Regions from separate parts of the Streptomyces brevispora genome, predicted to be linked through region 1. Evidence: riboswitches for the same ligand, from Rfam matches in the RefSeq annotation. Region 1 holds a riboswitch; each other region holds the start of a gene.
The links. Region 1 has a riboswitch for S-adenosylmethionine ahead of FHX80_RS04920 (aminotransferase class V-fold PLP-dependent enzyme). Riboswitches for the same ligand answer to the same signal wherever they lie in the genome.
Positions count from the first base shown of each region.

Region 1 (2,258 bases):
GCGGTGACATGGCCAAGACGGTCAACATCTCCACCATGTCCGCGATCGTCGTGGCGGGGACGGGCGCCAAGGTCGTCAAGCACGGCAACCGCGCCTCCTCCTCGGCCAGCGGCTCCTCGGACGTCCTGGGCAAGCTCGGCGTCAACCTGGACCTGCCCCCGCAGCGCGTCGTCGAGGTGGCCGAGGAAGCGGGCATCACCTTCTGCTTCGCGGTGAAGTTCCACCCCGCCCTGCGGTACGCGGCGAAGGCGCGGGCGGAGCTGGGTGCCCCGACCACCTTCAACATCCTCGGTCCGCTCACCAATCCGGCCCAGGTGCGTTCCCAGGCCATCGGTGTCGCCGATCTGCGGATGGCGCCGATCGTCGCGGGCGTGCTCGCCGAGCGCGGCAACTCCGCGCTGGTCTTCCGCGGCGACGACGGCCTGGACGAGCTGACCACCACCGCGACCTCCCGGGTCTGGGTGGCCCGGGACGGCGTCGTGCGTGAGCAGGCCTTCGACCCGCGCGACGTCGGCCTGGAGCTGGTGCCGGTGGACGCGCTGCGCGGCGCCGACGCCTCGTACAACGCCGATGTGGCCCGCCGGCTGCTGGCAGGCGAGACCGGCCCCGTCCGGGACGCCGTCCTGCTCAACTCGGCGGCGGCGCTCGTGGCGCTGAACCCGGGGGAGGGCACGCTCACCGAGCAGCTCGCCGCCGGTATCGCGAAGGCCGCCGAGTCCATCGACTCCGGGTCCGCGGGGCGGGCGCTGGAGAGATGGGTCAAGGCCAGCAACGCCTGAACGTACGGAGTGTCAAGCAGGGCGCAGTCCAGGTCATGGACTGCGCCTTGCGCGTTCACGCACATATGGCAGGATGCTGGTCAGGTCATGAGTGACAGCGACTACGGCCCCGGCCCGCTGTCCGGCAACCCTCCGTCCGTGGCGGGGTGCCCCGGGTGAAGACCAGGCCGTGGGCAGCGAGGTCTGCGGCAAGCGCGGACCCCTCGACGTCGTGAGACGTCCACCCGTGGGGTCCTGGTCCTCAGGGAGCCTCTGTGAGCAAGCGAATGCGATAGGGCTTTTCGGCCCTCCTCCGCACACCCTCATCTTCCTTCCGTGCTGCCGCGCATCCGCGGGCACGCGGAATTCGCCTGCCTGTTACGGGAGTTCGTCATGTCCGTCTTCACCGCTGCCGCCGACCAGTCCGTTTGTACCCCTCTGCCGGTTCTGGGCAAGGATGTGACGGTTCCGCTCGTGACCGGCGGTGAGGTCACGTACGCCGCGCTGGACTACGCCGCCAGCACTCCGGCCCTGCAGCGGGTGTGGGACGACGTCGCCGCGTACGCGCCGTACTACGGCAGCGTCCACCGGGGCGCCGGCTACCTTTCGCAGCTCTCCACGGACCTCTTCGAGAGCAGCCGCGTCACCGTCGCGGAGTTCCTCGGCTGCCGCGCCGGCGATCAGGTGATCTTCACCCGGTCGACCACCGACTCACTCAACCTGCTGGCCGCCGCGCTCCCCGCCGACTGCCAGGTGTTCGTCTTCGAGACCGAGCACCACGCGTCGCTGCTGCCCTGGCGCGATGCCCGGGTGACCTACCTGAACGCCCCGCGCACCCCCGCCCAGGCCGTCGCCACGCTGGAGCGGGCACTCGCCGACCGCGATCCCCACGGCCCCGCGCTGGTCTGCGTCACCGGCGCCTCCAACGTCACCGGTGAGCTGTGGCCGGTCAAGGAACTCGCCGCCGCCGCGCACGCCCACGGTGCGCGGATCGTGCTGGACGCCGCGCAGCTGGCCCCGCACCACCCCGTCGACATCGCCGAGCTGGACGTCGACTGGGTCGCCTTCTCCGGACACAAGCTGTACGCGCCGTTCGGCTCGGGCGTCCTGGCCGGCCGCTCCGACTGGCTGCGCGACGCCGAGCCCTACCTGGCCGGTGGCGGCGCCTCCCGCAAGGTCGCCCGTCGCGCCGACGGCGCGGTGGACGTCGAGTGGCACACCACCGCCGCCCGCCACGAGGCCGGTTCCCCCAACGTCATCGGGGTCTACTCCATCGCCTCCGCCTGCAGGGCGCTCACCGAGGCCGGGTTCGAGGGCCTGGTCGCCCGGGAGCAGCAGCTGGTCTCCGCGGTCCGTGCCGGACTCGCCGAGGTCCCCGAGGTCAGGGTGCTCTCGCTGTTCGGCGACGACGCCCCGAGGGTCGGCGTCATCTCCTTCGTCGTGGAGGGCTGGAACAGCTCGCACTTCGCCGCGGCGCTCTCCGCCGAGTACGGCATCGGA
Region 1 covers NZ_VIWW01000001.1:1,053,120-1,055,377, reverse strand. The annotation lists gene trpD (anthranilate phosphoribosyltransferase) at 1-779, shown strand, start outside; SAM riboswitch class IV at 863-980, shown strand; gene FHX80_RS04920 (aminotransferase class V-fold PLP-dependent enzyme) at 1,152-2,258, shown strand, end outside.

Region 2 (2,258 bases), 4.9 Mb from region 1:
TGGGTTCTCGTGTTCGGAGGTCTTCGACCACACCTCCGTCATCCGGTTCATGGAGCAGCGCTTCGGTGTGCACGAGCCCAACATCTCGCCCTGGCGGCGGGCCGTCTGCGGTGATCTCACCTCCGCCTTCGACTTCCGCAGTACGCACACCGCACCGGTCTCGTTGCCCTCCACGGACGGGTACGCACCGCCCGACGGCGGCCGGCACCCCGACTACGTACCGATACCGCCGGCCTCCGGCAGTGTGCCGACGCAGGAGCCGGGCTCGCGGCCCACCCGGCCACTGCGGTACGCGCCCCTCGTGGACGGGGCCGCCGACCCTGCCTCCGGGAAGTTCCAGCTCACCTTCAGCGGCGGCGCCGCGGCGGGCGCGCAGTTCCTGGTGATGTCCGCGAACCGCACGGACGGGCCCTGGACCTACACCACCGAGGCGGGCAAGTCGCTCTCCGACAAGTGGAACACGGCCTACTCCAAGCAGGTGACCGACCTCACCGTGCACGGTCCGAACGGATTCCTGCGCGCCTTCCGAGGGCCCGGCAAGACGGCAGGGCCCGAGGTGACGGCGCGTCACAACCCCGCGAACGGGGCGCTCGAACTGGCGCTCACCCATGCCGGTGCGGGGACCGTCCAGCTGACCGTGCGCAACGCGGGCGCCTACGGGGGCGAGGTGCAGACATTCGCGGTGCGTGCCGGCGCGACCGTGAAGCACACCGTTGACCTGCGGAGAAGCAACCGCTGGTACGACATCACGGTGGTCGCGGACGCGGACGCCACGTTCCTCCGGAGGTTCGCCGGACACGTCGAGACGGGCGAGCCCGGTACGAGTGACCCGGGCTTCGTCACCGGCTGATCGGGGCGGCGCTCGGAGCAGGGGGTGCGTGGGGGCCGGTCAGGCCCCCACGCACCCCGGTGCGTTAGGGTTTTCGTCGGGTCATGAGTTCCAGCGCGCAGCCCCGGCCGGCTGGACGGCACCCCGCTCCGCTGCGGGTGCTCCGGGTGACGACCTGCCCCGTGCGCGAGGTGCGGGGAACAGCGGACCGGGGTGCAGAGCGCTCGGGGTCCATCGGCCCCGGAAGGCGGGACTCACCATGCTGCGTCATCTCACCGAGAACGGCTCCGTGCGGAGCGACGGCTGCGCCCGGTACGCCGCAGGCCATCAGGTGCACTGGATCCATGCCAAGAAGTGCCGTCAGGAGCCCGGTCAGGCCGTCGAGATCCTGCTGACCGCCGGTGATGTCCGGGACGACGGGTGGGTCGAACTGCGTGCCGCGTTCGACTACGCGGGTGACCTTCCAGGGGTGTGGACGCACGCTCCGGACGTGCTCCGGAAGACGCTCGCCGGTCACCGAGGACATGTGTACTGGCTGTCTCGGTGGCATGCGCTGAAGCTCGTCGACGGCGAGGGCCGGGTCACCGTGCTTGTCAACGTCGCCTTCGACGGCGCGGAGTTGTGCGGTGTCACGGGGGCAGGGCAGCCGTAGGCAGGGCACGAACCCGGGCGGCAGGCGCGGCGGCGGCGGTTGCGGCGGACCGGGCCGGTCGGGGCCGTACTTCGGGATGTTGGCCAATTGAACTGAGATGTCGGCCTGTTGCTTCACTTGGTTTACATATTTGATCGCCGTTGACCGCCGTGGCGTCACTTAAACTCCTTATAGTGACCGTGCGTTGATCATCTGATCGTGACGCGTGAAGTTCCGCCACAGGAGTCAGCAAGATGACGCGCCCACCCTCCGCAGCGCCCTCACCCGTCCCGCCCCCTTCGCCGTGCCCCGCGCACACGGGGCGGGCGGCGGTGCCGCTCAGCGGGCCCTCGTTCCAGACCGAACCGCAGGCCGTCTATCGCGCCATGCGACGTGATCACGGGCCGGTCGTCCCCGTGGAGCTGCTGGGAGGGTTCCCCGCCTGGCTGGTCATCGGGTACCGCGAACTGCATCACGTCACCAGTGACGGCGAGTTGTTCCCGCGTGATGTCGGCCTGTGGAACCAGTGGGAGCACATCCCCGAGGACTGGCCGCTGCTGCCCATGGTCGGGCGGCCCATGCCGTCCATCTACTTCAGCGCGGGGGCCGAGCACCGGCGGCACGTCCGGATGGTCGGACCCGCACTCGAAGGGGCAGACCCGTTCCAGATCCGCAGCCACTGCGAGCAGTTGGCCGACCGGTTGATCGACGCCGTGTGCAGCCGGGGCACCGCCGATCTCGTCGCCGACTTCTGCGAGCCTCTTCCCGTACTCGTCCTCGCGCGGCTGGTCGGATTCC
Region 2 covers NZ_VIWW01000001.1:5,952,656-5,954,913, forward strand. The annotation lists gene FHX80_RS27400 (phosphocholine-specific phospholipase C) at 1-850, shown strand, start outside; SAM riboswitch class IV at 930-1,039, shown strand; gene FHX80_RS27405 (hypothetical protein) at 1,089-1,481, shown strand; gene FHX80_RS27410 (cytochrome P450) at 1,715-2,258, shown strand, end outside.
Region 2: another riboswitch for S-adenosylmethionine. It lies ahead of FHX80_RS27405 (hypothetical protein); the one in region 1 lies ahead of FHX80_RS04920 (aminotransferase class V-fold PLP-dependent enzyme).

Region 3 (2,258 bases), 2.4 Mb from region 1:
CGTGCTCGGAGACCATGTTGCGGAATCTAGCCCGATCCCGAACCGTCCAAACGTGCGTCCGGCCGTGCCCCGGTCACGCCGCGCGGCGCGAGACGTACTCCTCGATCTCGCACATCGGCGGCCGCTCCTCGGTGTCCACCGGGTAGGTGTGCGGAACGAAACCGTGCTCGCCGCGCTCGAACTGGGTCAGCGAGGGGCGGACCAGATGCCCCCGGGAGAGCCGCAGCTGAGCGGTCCGGTAGATGGCCGCCGCCATCCGGCCGAGCGCCTGGCCGTCCTGATGGCGGTGCTTCCGGACGCCGACGTCGACCTGTCCGAGCGCGTCCAGGCCGACCGTGTGCAGGGCGTCGACGAGCAGCCCCAGCTCCACTCCGTAGCCGACCGGGAACGGCAGCCGTTCGAGCAGCGAGCGGCGCACGGCGTACTCGCCGCCCAGCGGCTGGACGAATCCGGCCAGCCGCGGCCAGTGCAGATTGAGCAGCGGCCGCGCCACCAGTTCGGTGACCCGGCCGCCCTGGCCTGCGGTGTCCCCGAAGGGGCGGTCGTACATCGCCTTGACGAACTGCACCGACGGGTCGGTCAGCAGCGGGCCGACGATGCCGGAGACGAAGTCGGCCGAGAAGTCCTTGAGGTCAGCGTCGATGAAGCAGACGATGTCACCGCCGGTCACCAGGAGTGACCGCCAGAGCACCTCGCCCTTGCCGGGGACGGCCGGGAGGCGGGGCAGGATCGCGTCCCGGTGGATCACCCGGGCGCCCGCCCGGCGGGCGATCTCGGCGGTGGCGTCCGTGGAGCCGGAGTCGATCACCACGAGTTCGTCGACCAGCCGGACCTTCTCCATGAGCTCGCGCCGGATCGTTCCGACGATGTCACCGACCGTCGCCGCCTCGTTGAGCGCGGGCAGTACGACACTCACGCTCCCGCGGTGCGGGTCGCCGTCCCTGGCCGCCAGGAGCTGTTCCAGCGGGCGGTCGGCGGCTGACCAGGAACGCCTGGTCAGCCAGCCTTCGACCTCTTCCAGCACGGTCGATACTCCCTGTATGTGATCCATCTCGCGGTTCGGACGTCCATCTCAACAGTCCGATGCTTCGGTTACAGTCTTGAACAACGCAGATGGCCCTGGCATGCCGGGGTCCTTCCGCCCATAAACGCCTGGACCATTGGTCCAGTGCCATAGCGCTCATCCAGAGGGACAGAGGGAACGGCCCGTTGAAGTCCCGGCAACCCTCCCGCCGACCGCGAGGTCAGGTGGGGAAGGTGCCAATTCCGTCTTGTGGCGAAATGCGTCACGAGGAAGATGAGGAGAAAGGGCCTCGCCATCATGGCTGTTGAGACTGTTGCAGCAAACACCGAATCTTCTGTGGACCTTGGTCCCGCCGCGGCGCTTTCCTGCCGCGAATGCGGAGAGCGATTCGAGCTCGGTCCCCTTTTCGCCTGTGCGACCTGTTTCGGGCCGCTCGAAGTGGCGTACGACCTGCCGAGCGGCTCCCCGGACGAGCTGAAGAAGCGCATCGAGGCCGGCCCCGACAACATCTGGCGCTACGCGCCGCTGCTGCCGGTCCCCGCCGATGTCGCGGACAAGCCCAACATCAACCCCGGCTTCACCAAGCTGGTCAAGGCCGACAACCTCGCCCGTGAACTGGGTGTCACCGGCGGCCTGTACGTCAAGGACGACTCGGGCAACCCGACGCACTCCTTCAAGGACCGTGTCGTCGCGATCGCCGTCGAGGCCGCCCGCGCCTTCGGTTTCACCACGCTCTCCTGCTCCTCCACCGGCAACCTCGCCGGTGCGGTGGGCGCCGCCGCCGCCCGCGCCGGCCTGCGGTCCTGTGTGTTCATCCCGCACGACCTGGAGCAGGGCAAGGTCGTCATGGCCGCGGTGTACGGCGGTGAGCTGGTCGGCATCGAGGGCAACTACGACGACGTCAACCGCTTCTGCTCGGAGCTCATCGGCGACCCGCTCGGCGAGGGCTGGGGCTTCGTCAACGTCAACCTGCGCCCGTACTACGGCGAGGGCTCCAAGACGCTCGCGTACGAGATCTGCGAGCAGCTCGGCTGGCGGCTGCCCGACCAGATCGTCATCCCGGTCGCGTCCGGCTCGCAGCTCACGAAGGTCGACAAGGGCCTCCAGGAGCTGATCAAGCTCGGCCTGGTCGAGGACAAGCCGTACAAGATCTTCGGAGCCCAGGCGGAGGGCTGCTCCCCGGTCTCCGTCGCCTTCAAGGCCGGTCACGACGTGGTGCGCCCGCAGAAGCCGA
Region 3 covers NZ_VIWW01000001.1:3,488,013-3,490,270, forward strand. The annotation lists gene FHX80_RS16250 (alpha,alpha-trehalose-phosphate synthase (UDP-forming)) at 1-16, opposite strand, end outside; gene FHX80_RS16255 (glucosyl-3-phosphoglycerate synthase) at 74-1,024, opposite strand; SAM riboswitch class I at 1,178-1,304, shown strand; gene thrC (threonine synthase) at 1,322-2,258, shown strand, end outside.
Region 3: another riboswitch for S-adenosylmethionine. It lies ahead of thrC (threonine synthase); the one in region 1 lies ahead of FHX80_RS04920 (aminotransferase class V-fold PLP-dependent enzyme).